Regions from separate parts of the Phenylobacterium sp. LjRoot219 genome, predicted to be linked through region 2. Evidence: riboswitches for the same ligand, from Rfam matches in the RefSeq annotation. Region 2 holds a riboswitch; the other holds the start of a gene.
What was found. A riboswitch is a leader RNA that binds a small molecule or an ion and turns the genes downstream of it on or off. The one in region 2 is predicted to bind cobalamin.

Region 1: another riboswitch for cobalamin. It lies ahead of ACSQ14_RS09075 (TonB-dependent receptor plug domain-containing protein); the one in region 2 lies ahead of ACSQ14_RS18235 (TonB-dependent receptor).

Annotation. Positions count from the first base shown of each region.
Region 1 is NZ_CAXUQI020000001.1:1,840,506-1,850,401, reverse strand. It holds gene araD1 (AraD1 family protein) at 1-9, opposite strand, end outside; gene ACSQ14_RS09100 (aldehyde dehydrogenase (NADP(+))) at 9-1,580, opposite strand; gene ACSQ14_RS09095 (IlvD/Edd family dehydratase) at 1,599-3,401, opposite strand; gene ACSQ14_RS09090 (sugar MFS transporter) at 3,500-4,825, shown strand; gene ACSQ14_RS09085 (GNAT family N-acetyltransferase) at 4,822-5,358, shown strand; gene cobU (bifunctional adenosylcobinamide kinase/adenosylcobinamide-phosphate guanylyltransferase) at 5,484-5,999, opposite strand; cobalamin riboswitch at 6,043-6,228, shown strand; gene ACSQ14_RS09075 (TonB-dependent receptor plug domain-containing protein) at 6,366-8,330, shown strand; gene cobD (threonine-phosphate decarboxylase CobD) at 8,330-9,310, shown strand; gene ACSQ14_RS09065 (ABC transporter substrate-binding protein) at 9,310-9,896, shown strand, end outside.
Region 2 is NZ_CAXUQI020000002.1:26,663-36,558, reverse strand. It holds gene ACSQ14_RS18255 (beta strand repeat-containing protein) at 1-2,495, opposite strand, end outside; gene ACSQ14_RS18250 (histidine phosphatase family protein) at 2,728-3,252, opposite strand; gene ACSQ14_RS18245 (CbtB domain-containing protein) at 3,488-3,715, shown strand; gene ACSQ14_RS18240 (CbtA family protein) at 3,731-4,480, shown strand; cobalamin riboswitch at 4,522-4,749, shown strand; gene ACSQ14_RS18235 (TonB-dependent receptor) at 4,930-6,972, shown strand; gene ACSQ14_RS18230 (MucR family transcriptional regulator) at 7,092-7,553, opposite strand; gene upp (uracil phosphoribosyltransferase) at 7,723-8,352, opposite strand; gene ACSQ14_RS18220 (DUF1688 family protein) at 8,365-9,552, opposite strand; gene ACSQ14_RS18215 (GTP cyclohydrolase II) at 9,561-9,896, opposite strand, start outside.

The DNA of each region.
Region 1 (9,896 bases), on a different contig from region 2:
TCGGATCATCAGACGCGCTCCACGACGCCGTCGATACGACGGGCCAGCTTCCAGGGGTTGGCCGCCTGCAGCGCCGGCGGCAGCAGCGGGTCCGGCAGGTCCTGGTAGCAGACCGGCCGCAGGAACCGCGCCATGGCCAGGGTGCCGACCGAGGTGCTGCGGCCGTCCGAGGTCGCCGGGAACGGCCCGCCGTGCACCATGGCGTGGGTCACCTCGACGCCGGTCGGCCAGCCGTTGGCGAGCACGCGGCCGGCCTTGCGCTGCAGCGCCGGCAGCAAGCGCGCCGCGGCCGGCTGGTCGGCGGCGTCCAGCTGCAGCGTGGCGGTGAGCTGGCCTTCCAGGCCCTCGATCACGACCAGCATCTCGTCGAGGTCGCGACAGCGCACGACCATCGAAGACGCGCCGAAGACCTCGTGCGACAGGGTCGGGTCCGCCAGGAAGTCTGGGGCCGCGGCGCTGAACAGCGCGCCGCACGCCTGGTTCTGCCCCTCGCCCACCCGGCCCTGGGCCACCGGCGTGACGGCCGAATGCGCGGCCAGCGCGTCGACGCCGCGGGTGAAGCTCTCGCGGATGCCGGGCGTCAGCATCACCGCCGGATGGCTCTCGGCCAGCGCCTGGGCGGCGGCGGCGACGAACCGATCGAGGTCCGGACCGTCGAGGGCGATCACCAACCCCGGGTTGGTGCAGAACTGTCCCGCGCCCAGCGTCAGCGACTGGACGAAGGCCGGTCCCAGCGCCTCGGCCCGCGCGGCGAGCGCTCCCGGCAGCAGGACGACGGGATTGATGCTGCTCATCTCGGCGTAGACCGGGATCGGTTCGGCGCGCGCGTTGGCGATCCGCACCAGCGCCAGGCCGCCACCGCGCGAGCCGGTGAAGCCCACCGCCTTGATCCGCGGATCGGCGACCAGCGCCGAACCGAGGTCGTTCGAGGTCCCCGGCAGGAAGGAGAAGACGCCGGCCGGCAGGCCGCAGGCCGCGACCGCGGCCTGCACCGCGCGCGCCACCAGCTCGCCCGTGCCGGGGTGCGCCGGGTGGCCCTTGACCACCACGGGGCAGCCGGCGGCGAAGGCCGCGGCGGTGTCGCCGCCGGCCGTCGAGAAGGCCAGCGGGAAGTTCGAAGCGCCGAACACCGCCACCGGGCCGAGCGCCAGGTTCATCCGCCGCAGGTCCGCGCGCGGCGGCGTGCGTTCCGGCAGCGCCGGGTCGATCGCAGCGTCCAGCCAGTCGCCCTGACGCACCGCCTGGGCGAACAGCTTCAGCTGGCCGACCGTCCGGCCGCGCTCGCCTTCGAGCCTGACCCGCGGCAGCCCGGTTTCGGTCATGGCGGTGACGATCAGCTCGTCGCCGATCGCCAGGATGTTGTCGCCGACCGCCTCGATGAAGCGGGCGCGCGCCTCGGGCTCCAGCGTCGAGAAGCGTTCGAACGCCGCCGCCGCCAGGGCGCAGGCGTCGGCCACGTCCTGCTCATTGGCCGAGGAGAAGGCCGTCGGCAGCTCCACGCCCTTCGCCGGGTCGATGGCGAGAAACTTCAGGTCCCGCTGACGCTCTTCCGCGCCGACCAGCACTGCACCGTTGATCATGGCAGCTTCCAACTTTGCTTAGTGATTGTCGCGCGGCAGGCCGCGCGTCTGAGCGATCCGCTGAAACGCTTCCGCGCCTTCGAGGATCGCGCCGGTCTCCATCTGGCCGACCAGCGCACGCTGGATCTCCTGCCAGGGCGTCTGCGACGGCGGATAGGCGTAGCCCCCGGCCTGCGCGAGCGCCTCGCGGCGCGCGGCCAGCTCGGCGTCCGGCAGCAGCACGTCGGCCGACCCGCGCCGCAGGTCGATGCGCACCCGGTCGCCGGTGCGCAGCAGCGCCAGGCCGCCGCCTGCGGCCGCTTCCGGCGAGGCGTTGAGGATCGAAGGCGAGCCGGAGGTGCCGGACTGGCGGCCGTCGCCGAGGCACGGCAGGGCGTGGACGCCGTCCAGCAGCAGTTGCGCCGGCGGGCGCATGTTCACCACCTCGGCCGCGCCGGGATAGCCGATCGGCCCGGCCCCGCGCATGATCAGGATGGTCTCGGCGGTGATGCCGGTCGCCGGGTCGTCGATCCGGCGGTGGTAGTCCTCCGGGCCGTCGAAGACGACCACCGGGCCTTCGAAGGCCTCCGGATCGTCCGGATTGCTGAGATAGCGGGCGCGGAACTCCTCGGAGATCACGCTGGTCTTCATCACCGCGGCGTCGAACAGATTGCCCGACAGCACGAGGAAGCCGGCGTCCTCGCGCAGCGGCTGGTCGAACGGCCGGATGACCTTCTCGTCCTCGATCGTCGCGTTGCGGCAGTTGTCGCCGAAGGTCCGGCCGTTGACGGTCATCGCGCCTTCGCGGATCAGCCCCTTGGACATCAGCTGGTTCACCACCGCCGGCACGCCGCCGGCGCGGTAGTAGTCCTCGCCGAGGTACTCGCCGGCCGGCTGCAGGTTCACCAGCAGCGGCACCTTGTGGCCGACGTCCTGCCAGTCCTGGATGTCGAGCTGGACACCGAGGTGCCGGGCGATCGCCGCCAGGTGGATCGGCGCATTGGTCGAGCCGCCGATCGCCGAGTTGACGACGATGGCGTTGAGGAAGGCCTCGCGGGTCATGATGTCGGACGGCTTCAGGTCCTCGCCGACCATGTCCACGATGCGCTTGCCGGTGTGATAGGCGACCTCCTGCCGGTCGCGGTAGGGCGCAGGGATCGCCGCCGAGCCTGGCAGCGACATGCCCAGCGCCTCGGCCAGGCTGTTCATGGTGGTCGCGGTGCCCATGGTGTTGCAGTAGCCGGTGGACGGCGCCGAGGACGCCACCAGCCGGATGAAGCCGTCCTGGTCGATCTCGCCGGAGGCGAGCATCTCGCGCGCCTTCCAGACGATGGTCCCCGAGCCGGTGCGCTCGCCCTTGTGCCAGCCGTTCAGCATCGGCCCGACCGACAGGGCGATCGCCGGGATGTTCACCGTCGCCGCGGCCATCAGGCAGGCCGGCGTGGTCTTGTCGCAGCCGATGGTCAGCACGACCGCATCGAGCGGATAGCCGTAGAGCACCTCGACCAGGCCGAGATAGGCGAGGTTGCGGTCCAGCCCCGCCGTCGGCCGCTTGCCGGTCTCCTGGATCGGGTGCACCGGGAACTCGATGGCGATGCCGCCCGCCTCGCGGATGCCTTCGCGCACCCGCTCGGCCAGCACCAGGTGGTGGCGGTTGCAGGGGCTGAGATCCGAGCCGGTCTGGGCGATGCCGATGATCGGCCGACCGCTGCGCAGCTCCTCCAGGCTGATCCCGAAGTTCAGATAGCGCTCGAGATAGAGCGCGGTCATGTCGACGTTATCGGGGTTGTCGAACCAGGCGGCCGACCGCAGCTTGCGGGCCTGCGAGGGAGAACCGGTCATGGGCATTCCTAAGCGACGCGGGACGGGGGTGGCGTTGACGCCTTCTAATCGCGGATATACTCAGACAATAGCAAGATCAATGAATCTGCGGAGGAAACGTGCCCGCCCCTGTCGCCACTTCCGATACGGGCGTGACCGCCCCCGCCGTCACAGCCGACGGCTCGCCCGCGGCCTACCGCCCGGCGCTGACCCTGCTGGCCAGCCTCTTCTTCATGTGGGGCTTCATCACGGTCATCAACAACACGCTGCTGCCGCACCTGCGCAGCGTGTTCGACCTCAACTACACCCAGACGACACTGATCGAATCGGTCTGGTTCATCGCCTACTTCGTCGCCTCGATGCCCTCGGCCTGGCTGATCGAACGGGTCGGCTACAGGAAGGCGCTGGTCGCCGGCCTGAGCATTATGGCGCTCGGCGCGCTGCTGATGATCCCGGCTGCGCGCATCCCCTCCTACGGAGTCGTGCTCACCGCCCTCTTCGTCATCGCCAGCGGCATCACCCTGCTGCAGGTGGCGGCCAACCCTTACGTGGCGGTGATCGGCCCGCCGGAATCGGCCCCGGCGCGGTTGAACCTGGTCCAGGCGTTCAACTCGATGGGCACAATGTTCGCGCCCCTCTTCGGCGGCTACCTGATCCTCGGCCGCAGCGTCTCGGGCACCACCCAGGGCGCCACCCTCACAATGGAGCAGCGCCTCGCCGACGCGCAGTCGGTGCAACTGCCCTATCTGATCGTCGCCATCGTGCTGGTGGTGCTGGCGGTCGTCATCGCCCGCTTCAAGCTGCCGACCCTCAGCGCCGGCGCCCGGCGGGCGGCGGCCGAGGAGCGCAAGCACATGTCGCTCTGGCGCCACCGGAACCTGGTGCTGGGGATCCCGGCGATCTTCATCTACCTGATCGCCGAGATCGGGGTCAGCAACCTGTTCATCAACTTCGTCTCCGCCCCGGAGATCGGCAACCTCACCCACGAACAGGCCTCGCGCTACCTGTTCCTGCTGTGGGGCGGGATGATGGTCGGCCGCTTCGTCGGCAGCTTCGTCATGCGCCGCATCCCGGCGGAGAAGGTGCTCGCCGCCGCCGCCATCGGCGCCGCGGCCGTCATGCTGGTCGCGGCCACCGCCACCGGCTCGACCGCCATGTGGGCGCTGATCTCGGTCGGCCTGTTCCACTCGATCATGTTCCCGACCATCTTCACGCTCGGCATCCGCGGCCTGGGGCCGCTCACCGAAGAGGGCTCGGGGCTGCTGATCATGGCCATCGCCGGCGGCGCGCTGGTGATCGTCCAGGGCTGGCTGGCCGATCAGTACGGCCTGCAGGCGTCCTTCTTCCTGACCGTGATCTGCGAGCTCTACATCCTGTTCTACGCCCTGTGGGGCAGTCGCGCGCTGGGCCCGGAAGCGCACGCCGCGCCGACGCCCGCGCAATGATCGAAACCGCCCGGCTGGTCCTGCGGCCGTTCCGCGAAGACGACCGCGACGCCTTCGCCGCCTTCAACGGCGACGCGCGGGTCAGCGACTGGCTGGGCGGCCCGATCGACCGGGCGGCGAGCGACGCCCTGGTCGATCGCATCAACGCCCACATCGCCGAGCACGGCTTCGGGTTCTGGGCCGCCGAACTGAAGGCCGAAGCCCGGCTGGTCGGCATGATCGGCATCCGGCGGATGCCCGCCGATCTGCCGCCTGCGCCGGCCATCGAAGCCGGCTGGCGGCTCGCCCCGGCGGTCTGGGGCCAGGGGCTGGCGGCGGAAGGCGCCCGTGCGGCGCTGGACTGGGGGTTCGCCCATCTGCCGGACGACGAGATCCTCGCCATCACCGCCACCGGCAACCTGCGCTCCCAGGCGGTGATGCGGCGCATCGGCATGATCAAGCAGCCCGACCGCGGCTTCGACCATCCGCTGCTGGCCCCCGACTACCCGCTGCGCCGGCACGTGGTCTACGCCGCGGGGAGAGGGGCCGAGTAAGCCAAGCTCCCCCCTCCTCCGCTCTTCCCCGCGAAAGCGGGGATCCAGGCGTTCTTGTTCGACCGCTGCCCTAGAACGCAAAAAACCTGGGTCCCCGCTTTCGCGGGGATGACCTGCTGATGAGATTACTTCAGCCGCAGCGGGATTCCGGCGAACATCACCACCACCTCGTCGGCGCGTTCAGCCGCCCGCCGGTTCATCCGCCCGGCCTCGTCGCGGAACCGGCGGGCCAGCGCGTTCTCCGGGACGATGCTCATGCCGACCTCATTGGTCACCAGGATGACCTCGCCGGCACTCTCCGCCGCGGCGCAGAGCAGCGCCTCGGTCGCGGCCTCCAGATCGCGCTCGGCGAACATCAGGTTGTTCAGCCACAGCGTCAGGCAGTCGACGACCGCGCAGTCGGTGGCCGCGAGGCTCCGCAGCGCGTCGGCCGCCTCGAGCGGCGTCTCGCGCGTGCGCCAGGCTGGGCCGCGTTCCGCGCGATGACGGGCGATGCGCTCGGCCATCTCCGCGTCGAGCGCCTCGGCGGTGGCGATCATCACCGGCGCGCCGCCGCGGCGCGCGGCCTCGGCCTCGGCCAGCGCCTGGGCGTGCGCGCTCTTTCCGGAGCGGGCGCCGCCGATGATCAGTCGAAGTGCCATGGGATCCGCCCCCTTGTTTGACGTGCGCCAAGAGCACGACTATAGCGCCGCCCACGCAACGGGTTCCCGCAAGGGATCAAAAGGGAACTGGGTGAAAGACCCAGGCTGTCCCCGCAACTGTGAGCGGCGAGCGCGATCCCACGCGCCACTGGGCCTGGCAAGGCCTGGGAAGGCGGGATCGAGCGATTGAGCCGTGAGTCAGGAGACCTGCCCGCAGCGGTCGTCATTCGGCGAGGTCGGGGATGGCCTTGGCGAACGGGATGAAACCCCGGTTCGGCGACGTTGATCCGGCCGCGCGTGCGCGGGACTGGCGCGTTGCGGCGCGCCCAGCCTGCGTGCGTCGGCCCTTCGTCTGAGGGGCTTGCTTTGAACTCTAAGCTGTTTGTTTCCACTGCATTCTGCGTCATCGCCGCAGCGGCGCCCGCCGCTGTCCACGCCGAGGCCGCCGCCGAGGTTCCGGCGGTCGACGAACTGGTCGTCGTCGCCGGCCGCACGGCCGAACGCGCCGACCGCGTCGGTCAGCAGGTCACCGTCATCACCGCCGAAACGCTGCAGGAAAAGCAGACGCCGCTGCTGACCGAGATCCTGGCCACCACGCCGGGCGTCAGCTTCTCGCGCAACGGCGGCGTCGGCGGGACGACCAACGTCTACATCCGCGGCGCTGAGCCCGGGCAGACGGTCGTGCTGATCGACGGGGTCAAGCTGAACGATCCTTCGACCACGGACGCCGGGTTCAACTTCGGCCACATGCTGGTCGGCGACATCGCCCGCGTCGAGATCCTGCGCGGCCCGCAGTCGGTGCTGTGGGGCAGCCAGGCGATCGGCGGGGTCATCAACCTGCTGACCGCCGTGCCGACAGAACCGTTCGAAACGAGTCTCCTCGCGGAAGGCGGCTCCAACGACTGGGCCTACGGCCGCGCCGCGCTCGGCGGCAAGTCGGAGCGGGTCAGCTGGCGCGCGACGGCGGGCTACCTGACCACCAGCGGCATCTCGACCTTCGACGAGGCCAAGGGCGGCCGCGAACTGGACGGCTACCGCAACATTGGCGCCAGCGCCAAGGCGGACGTCGCCGTCACCGATCAGCTCTCGCTGGACCTGCGCACCATCTACTCGCGTGGCCGCAACGAGATGGACGGCCTCGTGCCGCCGAACTTCGTCTTCGGCGACACCCGCGCGTTGGGCACGACCCAGGACCTGGTCGGCTACGCCGGCGCACGCCTCAGCCTGCTGGACGGAAGGTTCACCAACCGGGCGGGCTACGCCTACACCAGCACCATCCGTAAGAACTACGACCCGGATCAGGCGGTGACCGACGTCACGTTCCGCGCCTCCGGCCGCAACGAGCGGTTCGAGTACCAGGGCGCCTTCGAGGTCACGCCGGTGTGGACCGCGGTCTTCGGGGCGGAGACCGAGAAGTCGAAGATGCGGACCGCGTCGCCCAGCGACTTCGATCCCAACCCGACGCCGGTGCACAGCAGCGCCCGGCTCGACAGCTTCTATGCGAACCTCCGCGGCGACGTGATCTCCAACCTGACGCTCAGCGGCGGCGTGCGGCAGGATCACCACAGCGACTTCGGCGGCAACACCGTGGGTCAGGCCTCGGCCGCCTGGCGGCTCAACGAAGGCAAGACCGTGCTGCGGGCCAGCTGGGGTCAGGCCTTCAAGGCGCCGAGCCTCTATCAGCTGGGCAGCGAGTACGGGAACCCGACGCTGGATCCGGAATCCTCGCACAGCTGGGACGCCGGGGTGGAGCACCGGATGATGGACGGCCGGATCGTCGTCTCCGCCGCCTACTTCGAGCGCAAGACCAAGAACCAGATCGACTTCTTCACCTGCCTGTCCGCCGCCAGCGACCCGCTGTGCGTCGGCGCCAACGGCGTGCCGCGCTTCGGCTTCTACGCCAACACCGCACGCACCAAGGCCAAGGGCGTGGAGCTCGACGCCGACGCCCAGCTGACCGACGCCCTGGCGCTATCGGTCAACTACACCTGGGTCGATGCGCGCAACGACGCGGAGACGAGCCGCAACTTCGACAAGCGGCTGCCGCGCCGTCCGGCCCGGGTCGGAAATGTCGAGGTGAGCTACGACTGGCCGAACGCGTTGCAGACCGCGGTCGCGGTCCAGTACGCCGGTGACCGGTTCGACGACGCCGCCAACCGCAACGTGCTGAAGGGCTACGTCCTGTGGGATGTGCGGGCCTCCTATCCGGTCAACGAGCAGGTCGAGGTCTACGGCCGCGTCGAGAACCTGTTCGACCAGTCCTACGAGACCATCCGCAACTATGGTCAGCTCGGTCGCGCCGCCTACGCCGGCGTGCGGGCGAAGTTCTGATGGACGCGGCCGCCGCGCTGGAGGCGTTCAGCCGGCATGGCGGCCGTCTCGCGGCGGCGCGCGCGGCCTTTCCGGCCGCGCCGCAGCCCTGGCTCGACCTGTCGACCGGGATCAACCCCCGTCCCTACCCGGCCCCGGCGGCGAGCCAGGCGGCCCGGGCGCGGCTGCCGGACCCCGAGGCGCTCCTAGCGCTTGAGGCCGCCGCCGCCCGGGCCTTTGACGCACCCGCCGAGAGGGTCACCGCGGTCCCCGGCAGCGAGGCGGCGATCCGCTTGCTGCCGGACGTGCTGGGCGTCCGCCGGGTGGCCGTCGCCGCCGACACCTATGGTGGTCACGCCGAGGCCTGGCGCGCGGCCGGCGCGGAGATCCTCGACCAGCCGCAGCGCGCCGACGCCTGGGTGGTGGTCAATCCGAACAATCCTGACGGCCGCACGGTGGCCAGCGACGAGCTCGTCGCCTCCGCCAGCCGCCGTTGGACCATCGTCGACGAGGCTTTCGTCGAGACCGATCCGCAGCTCAGCGTCGCCGCGCGGGCCGGCGACGGCCGGCTGATCGTGCTGCGCTCGTTCGGCAAGTTCTACGGCCTGGCGGGGCTGCGGCTGGGCTTCGTCGTCGCCGACGACAGGGTGACCGCCGGGCTCCGCGCCCGGCTCGGCGACTGGCCGCTCAGCGCCGACGCCCTGGCCGCCGGCCAGGCGGCCTACCCGGACACGGCCTGGGCCGAGCGCACGCGCCGCAGACTGGGCCGGGACGCCGCCCGGCTCGACCGGCTGCTGGTCCGCGCCGGGCTCACCCCGGTGGGCGGAACTTCGCTGTTCCGTCTGGTCCGGGCTCCGGACGCACGCGCGACCTTCCTGCGGCTCGCCCGCGCCGGCATTCTCTGCCGGCCGTTCGACGACTCGCAGCTTCTCCGTTTCGGACTTCCCGGCCGCCCCGCGGACTGGGCCCGCCTCGCCGCAGCCCTTTCGGGAGACCTCTGATGCAGCCCACCCGTCGCGCAGCCGTGGTCGGCGCCGCGGCGCTGGGCCTCGCCGGCGCCGCCGCGACTCCCGCCCGCCGCATCGTCTCACTCAACCCCTGTCTGGACGCCATTCTGCTGGCGGTCGCCGCGCCTCGGCAGATCGCCGCGCTCAGCCACTATTCGCGCGAACCGGGCAACTCCAGCATCGGCGACCTGGCCCGCCAGTTCCCCTTCACCTACGAGAGCGCCGAAGAGGTGATCGCGCTGTCGCCGGACCTCGTGCTGGCGAGCCGCCATTCGTCGCTGGCGACGCGCAATGCGCTCAAGCGGCTCGGCGTGAAGGTCGAGGTGTTCTCGACGCCCGACAATGTCCCCGACAGCCTCGCCCAGGTGCGCCGCGTCGCCGATCTGGCCGGCCAGCCCGGACTCGGTCGCCGCGAGATCGCCCGCATCGAGGCGGCGCTGACCGCGGCCGCGCCGGCGCCCGGCGCCCGGCCGGTGCGGGCCCTGGTATTCCAGCGGAACGGGTTCTCCTCAGGCCCCGACACCCTGATGGACGAATTGCTGCGTCGAACCGGCTTTCGCAACGCGGCGCTCGACTACGG
Region 2 (9,896 bases):
GCCGCCTGGGTTATCGACAGCAGGATGTGATCGCCCTCCGCGTGGCTGAAGTCCGTGATGACGTCGCGGCCCGCCCCGCCGATGAAATTGAAGGTGTCCGCGCCCGCGCCTCCGGTCAGGGCGTCATCGCCCAGGTCGCCGGAAAGGTGGTCGGCCCCGTCGCCGCCGAAGATGACGTCATTGCCCTGGCCGCCCAAAACGACATCCTCGCCGAGGTCGCCCAGGAGCACATCGTCGCCCTGGTTGCCCCGGACGAAATCGTCGCCCTGGCCACCGGCGACGCTGTCATTGCCAAGGTCGCCGAAAAGCTGGTCGTTGCCCTGGTTGCCATTGACGAAATCATTCCCCTGACCGCCGCGCACTACGTCTGCGCCTATGCCCGAGAAGATGCGGTCGCTCCCGGTATTGCCCTGCAAGACGTCGTTGTTCGGTCCGCCGCTCACCCTGTCGTCGCCGGCTCCGCCCACGATCGTGTCAGCGCCGGCGCCGCTCCAGTTGATGACGTTGTTGGTGGCGTCGCCGGTCAGTAGGGAGCCGGTCGGCTTAACGACGGTAACCACCGATGGCGGCGGCGTGACCGGAGGCGAGGCGGCCTGGATGGTGACTTCCAGGCCCGCGCTCGGGGCCGAGGTATTTCCCGCCAGATCCGTCGCCGCAACCGAGACGGTGTGTTGGCCGTAGGCCAGGGCGCTCGACGTGATCGACCAGTTCCCCGACCCGTCAGCGGTCGTGGTTCCCAGCACGGTTGTCCCATCGGTGTCGAACAGCGAAACGGCGGCATTCGCCTCGCTCGTGCCGGTAAAGACCGGCGTCACGTCGCTGGTAAGATTATCGGTGCTCGACGCCCCGGTGTCAGACGCCGCGCTCAGGTCCGGCGTGGCGGGTGCGGCGGGCGCCGCCGTGTTGATCACATACGACTGCGAGAGGACGCTTTCGTTGCCGGCGAGGTCGGTGACCCGAAACTTCAGGACGTCGCTGCCGGTCAGCGTGGCGGCATAGGAGAAGGCGTTTCCCACCGGGGCGACTGTGTCCCAGGTGACCCCGTTGTCGGTGGAAATCTCCGCGTGGTCGCCTGCCGCCAGGGGGCCGGCCAGCACGCCGCTGATAGTCTGCGCAGACGTGTTGGTGATGAAGTCGCCGGCGGAGGCGCCTGTGTCGGCGGACAGGCCGATGCTGCTGGCGCCGGATGGCGCGAGCATGTCGAGCTCGTAGGCCTGGGCGGAGATGGCGCCCGAATTGCCAGCCGTGTCGACGACCCGGACGTTCAGCGTGTCGTTCTGGGTGATGGTGGTGGCGTAGGACCAGCTGGTGTCACCCGGCGCGGTGGCTACCGTGTGCCAGGTCCCGCCGTTGTCGGTCGAGACCTGGACCCCTTCGCCCGCCGTTAGAGAAGCGGACAGGGTGCCGCTGATGGTCTGCGCGGCGGTCCTCGTGATGAAGTCGGAGGCGGAGGCCCCGGTGTCTGCGGAAAAGGCAACTGAGGCGACGGTGGTTGTCGGCGCCGTGGTGTCGAGCACGTAGGCCTGGGCGGAGGCCGCACCCATGTTGCCAGCCGCATCGACGACCCGCACTTTCAGGGTATCGCTGCCTGTGAGGGTGGCGTTGTACGACCAGGTGACGTCACCCGACGTGGCGGTGGCCGTGTGCCAGGACGCGCCGTTGTCGGTCGAGACCTCAACCGCGTCCCCCGCCGCCAGATTGCTTGCCAGGCTGCCGCTGATGGTCTGCGCGGCGGTCGTTGTGATGAAGTCGGAGGCGGAGGCCCCGGTATCGGCTGAGAAGGCCGCTGAGGCGGAGGTGTTCGTGGGCGCCGTGGTGTCGAGCACGTAGGCCTGGGCGAAGGGGTCGCCCGCATTGCCGGCCGCATCGACAACCCGCACTTGCAGCGTGTCGCTGCTGGTGAGGGTGATGGGGACGGGGGAGGCCCAGGCGCTCCCTGCGGCGACGACCGTCAGCCAGGTTGCGCCATTGTCGGTCGAGACCTCAACCGCTTCCCCCGCCGCCAGAGGACTTGCCAGGCTGCCGCTGATGGTCTGCAGCGCGTTGGCGGTGATGAAGTCGGTGGCGGAGGTCCCGGTATCTGCCGAAAAGGCCGCTGAGGCGGGGGTGTTTGAAGGCGCCGTGGTGTCGATGACAATGTTCGTGTTGGCGCCCAGCGAGCCGGCCGTACCCGGCGACGGCAGGGTGAGGACGGCGCTGGTCGCGGTTCCGCTTTGGGTGATCGCGGCCCCGTTCAGGCTCAGGGCCAAGGTCGAGGCGTAATCCAGGTCGGCGCTCGTTTGGCCGGCCCCCACCGTGTAGGAGAAGGTCAGGGTCGAGCCGCCGCTTCCGGAGGCGTAGGTGGCGGTCCCGCCGCTGTCCAGCGACAGTGTCGGTGTGCCGCCCGTGGTGTCGACGTCTACGGCAGTGCTGAACTGAACGCTCAATGCCACCGTGTCGCCGGCCCTGTAACTGCCGTTGGCGGCGCCTGAGGTGACCGAGACAATGCTAGTCATGCTGAGCTTTCACTGACCCGAAGCCGTTTCACCAGAAGAATCGGGATCCGCTAACCGTCAGCTTGACTACAACTTTTCCGGGCGCTTGCCAAAATGCAGCCCCAGGTGATCGAGGCCTGCGGCCTCGATCAGTGGATCGGCAAGGCGCCGCAGCGCCAGTGTCCGTTCCCACCCTTGGCCGAAGCTCGGAACATCCGCTTGCCGGCAGGCCAATCGCCTGACGGCGGCGCGCTCAGCCCGGGTCGCGCTTGTCGGGGCGGATCGCCTGCAGCCGCCAGACGCCGTTGAACGACAAGGTCACCGCCGAGAGCGGCGCAATGTCGATCCGCAAGGTGGCGGGCGCCGGCAGGTCGAGCGCCGTGGCGATCGCCGCGCGGATCACCATCGGATGGGTGATGGCGACGAGGGGCGAAGAGCCCTGCGCGCGGGCCGCCAGCCAGGGCGCGAGTCGCTGGCGCACGTCGTCGAGACGCTCGCCGCCCGGAGTCCCGGCGGCAGGGTCGCGGATCCAGGCGGTAAGGCCCGCGGGGTCGCTCGCCTGGATCTCGGCGAAGCTGCGGCCGGCCCAGGCTGCGTGGTCGATGTCGCGCAACGCCTCGTCGACCTGGGCCTCGACGGCCAGGACCGCGGCGGTTCGCCGGGCGGCGCGGGCCGGGCTCGTCAGCCAGGCCGCGGCTCTCGGCGGCGCGACCGTCGGGCCCTTGAGGCCGCCCGCGTCGAGGTCGTCGTCCCGCGCCGGAAACGCGCCGAGCCGCATCGCAGCCGTCGCCGCATGGCACAAGAGGATCAGGGTCGTGGCCAGGCCGGCCTCCGTTGTCGTTGACGGCCCAGCTGTATCGGGCTTAGTGCGAAGCTGCAGATCGAGGAAGAAGCCGGTGAGAGCCCGGCACGGTCGCGCCACTGTAATCGACGCCGCCCCGGCGGTGTCGAGAGTCAGACCTTCCTCGGATCGGTTTTTCACGACGGGACGCGAAATCCCGGAAGGAGCGCTTATGACGGCTACGGCCCTCTTCCCCGACGACGTTTTCATTCCGGCCGGCGAGACCCAGGCGATCCCGCTGGGCGACATCGCGCCCTGGGCGGTCTTCGGCATGCTGCTGGCGATGATCTTCCTCTATTTCGTCAGCACCGAGCAGGGCGCGCTGGCGCTGTTCGACGGCATGTACATCCACGAGTTCGTCCACGACGGCCGCCACCTGCTGGGCTTCCCCTGCCACTGAGGCAGGGCGTCTTCCATGACACGCGACCTTCTGGTTCGCGGGATGCTGGCCGGGCTCCTGGCCGCCATCCTGGCCGTTCTGTTCGCTCGCGCCTTCGGCGAGCCGCAGGTGGATCTCGCCATCAGTTTTGAGGAGGCCGGGGCCCACGCTCACGCCATGAGCATGGGTGCGGGCCAAGAGGCTGAGCTGGTCAGCCGGACGGTGCAGAAGAGCTTCGGCCTGCTGACCGCGCTGGCGCTCTACGGCGCCGCCGTCGGCGGGATCTTCGCCATCGTCTTCGCCCTGACCTACGGCCGCCTCGCCAAGATCGGCCCGCGGGCCTTCGCCTTGCTGTTGGCGCTGGCGGCCTTCGTCGCCGTCAGCCTCACGCCGGTGCTGAAGTATCCGCCGACGCCGCCGGGCGTCGGCCTGCATGAGACGGTCGCGTTCCGCACCGGCGCCTACTTCCTGATGATCGCCCTTTCGCTCGCCGGGCTGGCGATGGCGACCCAACTGGGCGGTTGGATCGGGCGACGGCGCGGGGCTTTCAACGGCCTGCTGGCGGGCGGCGGCGCCTATCTGCTGTTCGCCGCCGGCCTGATGCGGCTGATGCCGGCGATCAACGAGGTGCCGGCGGGATTTCCGGCGATCGTCCTGTGGAACTTCCGCCTCGCCGCCCTTGGCACCCAGGCGGTGCTGTGGATCGTCCTGGGCGTCGCCTTCGGCGCCTTGGCCGAACGCGTGCTGCGGGCGGCCGGAACGCCCAGGCCTATTGCCTTACAGTAGAGCTTCCCGTAGGCGGGGCCGTCTCGGTGCCCTCAAAGGGATCGAGAAGATTTCGCGCTGGCGCCCGAGAGGGCTGAACGGGAACACGGTGAGGATGCCGCCACTGGCGGCGCCGAATCCGAGGCTGTCCCTGCAACTGTAAGTGGCGAGTGCGGCATGCACGTGGTCCGGTTTTTCCGGGCTGCAGCCACTGGGATCTCGATCCTGGGAAGGCGCATGTCACGCGATGACCCGTGAGCCAGGAGACCGGCTAGCGCGGGTCGCTCTTGCCCGACCCAGGGGGTGGTCAGGCACGGAACTCCGTCTGAGCGACGAACGAGCGGTGAGAGCCGTATCGTGCGGTCCGGGCCGGCGCGGGGGCGTCCGCCCGCCCGGCCGTCGACCGTGCGCGGGGTCTCGCCACGGAAGCTCTTGCCTGTGTCGCATCGGCGCTTCGCGGAGGGCTTTTCATGCCCCACCTCACCAAGCGGTCCATGCTGGCCGCAATCTGTCTCGTCCCGCTCGGGTTCGCAGCCTCGCCCGCCTCGGCCGCTACTAAAGACGGGGCGGTAGCCACGGCGAGCGCCGACGCCGCGGTCGCCGAAGTCGTCGTGTTCGGGCGCGGGGAGTCGAAGATCGGCGTCGCCCACGCCGCCAGCGAAGGGACCATCGCCGGCTCTGATCTGCTGGTGCGCCCGCTGCTCCGGACGGCGGAACTGCTGGAGGCGGTGCCTGGGCTGATCGCCGCCCAGCACTCGGGTTCAGGCAAGGCCAACCAATACTTCCTGCGTGGCTTCAACCTCGACCACGGGACCGATTTCACCACCTACATCGACGACGTGCAGATGAACCTCCGCACGCACGGCCACGGGCAGGGCTATCTGGATCTCAATGGTCTGATCCCCGAGGTCATCGTCCGCGAGGACTTCCGCAAAGGCCCCTACCGGGCCGATGGCGGCGACTTCGCCTTGGCCGGCGCCGCGTACATGACCACGGTCGACTCCTTCGCCCGACCCTGGGTGGCGGTCGAGGCAGGCTCCTACGCCTATGCGCGCCTGGCCGCGGGCGGGACGCTGGCCGATGTCGCCGGCGGCAGCCTCACGCTCGTCGGGGAGGGCAAGATCTATGATGGGCCGTGGCAGGAGGCGGAGCGCCTGCGCCACTGCGCGGCCTTCGCCAAGTACGAGCGCGACACCCCGGCCGGCCTGCTCGAGCTTAGCGGCCAAGCCTACCGCGGGACCTGGCGGCCGACCGAGCAGATCCCCGAGCGGATCATCGGCTCGCCGGTCTGCGCCGACGTGTTCTGCTCGCCGGATCCGACCGCGACGGGCGAGACGACCCGCTTCATCGCCAATGCGCGGCTGAGCGGCGAGGGCTGGAAGGGCAACGTCTACGCCCAGTCCTACGACTGGAACATGTTCTCGAACCCGACCTACGCCAACGCCGACGGTTCGAGCGCGCAGATCCACCAGTTCGACCGGCGCTGGATCTTCGGGCTCAAGGCCGAAAAGACCTGGGATCTCTCGCCGCAGTTCGCCTTCCGGGCGGGGACCGAGAACCGGTACGACGACATCGACAAGGTGGGCCTCTATCAGACCGCGGATCGGGCCGTCGTCGCCTCCTTGGGGCTCTATGCAGTCAAGGAGCTGTCGGCCGCGGCGTTCGGCGAACTCACCTGGCGGCCCATCGAGGGCCTGCGTGTGACCGGCGGCCTGCGCGGCGACTACTACCACGCCGACGTCGGCGCCATCGACGCGGCGGCCGCCGGGCTCGGTACGGGCAGGGCGCATGACAGCATCCTGTCGCCGAAGCTCGACGTCGCCTACGCCGTCAACGACAGCATCGAGCTCTACGCCGACTGGGGCCGGGGCTTCCACTCGAACGACGTCCGCGGCGCCTTTCAGACGCCGGCGGTGCCGATCCTCGTGAGAGGGACCGGCAAGGAACTCGGCGCCAGGTTCCAGGCCGGCAGGTTCACGCTCACGACGGCCTACTGGTGGCTGAACATCGGCAGCGAGCTGCGCTTCGTCGGCGACTCCAACGCCGTTGAACCGACGGGGGCGAGCAAGCGCCACGGCTACGAGCTCGTCGGCTTCTGGCGACCGCTGTCCTGGCTGGCCATCGACGGCGCCTACACCCGCAGCCACGCGCGCTACGACAACGGCGACCACATTCCCAACGCCTTCGAGAACTCCGCGTCACTCGGCGTCTCGGCGGTCTCAGACACGTGGGAGGGCGCCATCCGCCTGCGCCACCTGGGTCCGTCGCCGTTGGTCGAGGACAACTCCGTCCGCGACCAGGGCAGCACCGTCGTCAACATGCGCGGCGCGAGGAAATTCGCGGATTTCGAGGTCTACGGCGAGCTCTTGAACGTGTTCAACAGCCGCGACAAGGACATCGCCTACTTCTACGAATCCTACATTACGGCCTTCGATCCGGAGCCTGTCGAAGGGCGGATGAGCCGCGTCGTCGAGCCGCGCACCGTTCGCCTCGGCATGACCTATCGCTTCTAGCCAGCAACTCGCTGCAACGGCGCGCAGGCCCGGTTCAGTACGGCGGCGGCGCGCCGCGACCGCTTGGAGACCGCGGGAAGCCGCCCCGCCATCGCGGGCGGGGCGGCTTGATGATCAGGCTACTTCGCGCGGGGCTTGCGAACCGTGGGGGCTTTCGCCGCCGCCACTGCCTTTGCGGGCGCTCTGCCGCCTTGGCCAAGGCCCATGCTCTTCGCCAGCGCCGACCGCGAGGCGGCGTAGTTGGGGGCGACCATCGGGTAGTCTTTCGGCAGGCCCCACTTCGCCCGGTAATCCTCGGGGCTCATGTCGTACTTGGTCCGAAGGTGACGCTTCAGGGATTTGAACTTCCGACCGTCCTCGAGGCAGATCAGGAAGTCAGGGCTGATCGACTTCCGCACCGACACCGCCGGCGCCTGGGGCGCGGCGGGAGCTTCGGAAACACCCGTGCTCACACCCTTCAGGGCGTCGTGAACCTGTCTGATGAGGTTCGGCAGGTCATTGGCCGAGACGCTGTTGTTGGCGACGTAGGCGGACACGATGTCAGTCGCCATCCCGATCACGTTGTTCTCTTCTTCGGTCATACGGGCTTCCTTGTGAAATCTGAGATGTGAGCCTTAGCTGCTCCAAGCGTCTCAGACGACCGGTATCTACAGCGCTGACATTTCATAAGTCCGCTTCCGAAGGACTTGTCGGCGGGTGTCCGGGGTTTTGCGTCTGGCGCGATCTCCGGTCCGGAGAACGCCAGGGGCACTACTTCGTGCCGTACATGCGGTCGCCGGCGTCCCCCAGGCCAGGGAGGATGTAGCCATGCTCGTTCAACCGCTGGTCAATCGCCGCCACCCAGACCCGCACGTCCGGGTGATGCCCGTGGAAGTTCGATAGCCCCTCGGGCGCGGCGACCAGGCAGGCCATCCGGATCTGTTTGGCGCCGGCTTCCTTCAGCCGGTCGGCGGCGGCGATGGCGGTGTTGCCGGTCGCCAGCATCGGGTCGATCACCACCACCAGCCGCTCGGCCAGGTCCGTCGGGGCCTTGAAGTAATATTCCACGCAGGCGAGCGTCGCCGGATCGCGATAGAGGCCGACGTGGGCGACGCGGGCGGCGGGGACCAGCTCCAGCATGCCTTCCAGCATGCCCATGCCGGAGCGCAGGACGGGCGCAAACACCAACTTTTTGCCGGCCAGAACCGGCGCCTGGATGGTCGCCAGCGGCGTCTCGACTTCGACGTCCGCCAGCGGCAGGTCGCGGGTGACCTCGTAGCAGATCAGGCCGCCGATCTCCTTCAGCATCTGGCGGAAGCTCTTGGTGGAGGTCTGCTTCCGCCGCATCAGGCTGAGCTTGTGCCTGACGAGCGGGTGATCCACGACCGTGACGTCCTGCATGAGACCTCCTGGCTAAAAGACGGTGCCGTCGCTGATCACCGCAAGGGGCGGGCCGCCGTCGCGCCGTCGCTCCCGCGCGATCCGCCGCCCGGCCGCCCAGGAGCCGCCTTCCAGCATGCAGGCCAGGGGAAAGTCGGACGCCTCGACGCCGAGGCGCGCCCGTACCAGCGGCGCCAGCCGGTCGAGCAGGGCCACGGTCATGGCTCGCCAGCTCACCACCAGCGGGCTGTCCACCGCGTGCATGCGATCCGCGTCACCCGGGTCGGCCAGGACCAGGACGCCCATGTCCACGAACAGTCCGCCGTTGCGGTATTCCGCCAGGCCGGTGAGGCCGTCGATGTCGACGACCTCGACGCCGGCCGCTTGCAACGGCTCGATCAGCGAATAGGCGCACCACTGCGAAAGCTTGTGCAGCGGCAGGAGGCCGTCGGTCGCGTCAGCGCGGCGGATCGCGGCATGCCGCCAACAGTCGCCGAGCGGGACTCCGTCGATCTCGATCCGTCCGGGCCAGATCGGGCCCAGCCGCGCGAGCAGGGTTTCGAGGATGGTCGCCGCGGGAAGCCGGCCGGCCTCTGCACGGGCCGCCATCTCGTCGAACAGCACGCCGGGCCGGCCCACCACCTTGCCCAGGCGGCGAAGCAGCGCCGCGCGCCCCTCGAGGCCGAGCAGTGGATTGTCGGGCGCGGCCTGGAAGCCGAGCGCCAGGCGCTCGGCGCTCAGCCGGCGCAGCCCGTCGGCCTGCAGTGGCTGGGCCGGGTCGGTGGAGAAGTCGCCGGCTTCGAACATGCGCAGCGAGGCGACCGCCAATCCCTCGGAGCGGCCGAGGTCGGCGCCGGTTTCGCGGTCGCGGTAGCGCCACGCCGCCCCGGCCCCCGCGTCCAGCAGGACGGAGACGATCGCCAGATCGAACTCCGCCCGCGCCCGTTCCGCCGTGCCGGGCCAGGCCTCGTGAGCGGCGCGCTCCGCCCAGAGGTCGCGCCCGCCGTTCACGAAGTGACGCCAGCGGGCATGCAGCGGGACGCGCAGATCCGGATAGTTGCTGCGGACCACCTCGGCGGTGAGGTCCGCCGCCGCCTCGAGGCGCTCCAGGTCCACGCGCCATTCAGCCAGTCCGCCGTCGACCGCTATGTCGAGCAGTTCGTGCGCACGCTCCCGCACGGCGACCGAGCTCAGCAGCGGAAGGGCGGCCTTGGCGCTCATGCGGGCGATCAGAACTCCGTCAGGTCACGTCCCACGGTACGCTGCAGGTCGGCCGGGCTCGGCGCCGGTTCCGGGGTGAAATAGCCCGCCGCCTTCTTCGCCTCGATCTCGACCGCAGCGTCAGGCGGCACCAGTTCGGGAGGAATCGGCACGCGCTCGCCGATCTCGATCCCGCCTTCGACCAGCGCCTCGTACTTCATGTTCGACATGGAGACGAAGCGATCGATGCGTCGCACGCCCAGCCAGTGAATCACGTCAGGCATCAGCTGCTGGAAGCGCGCGTCCTGCACGCCGGCGACGCATTCGGTCCGCGCGAAATAGGTCGCCGCCTGATCCCCGCCCGG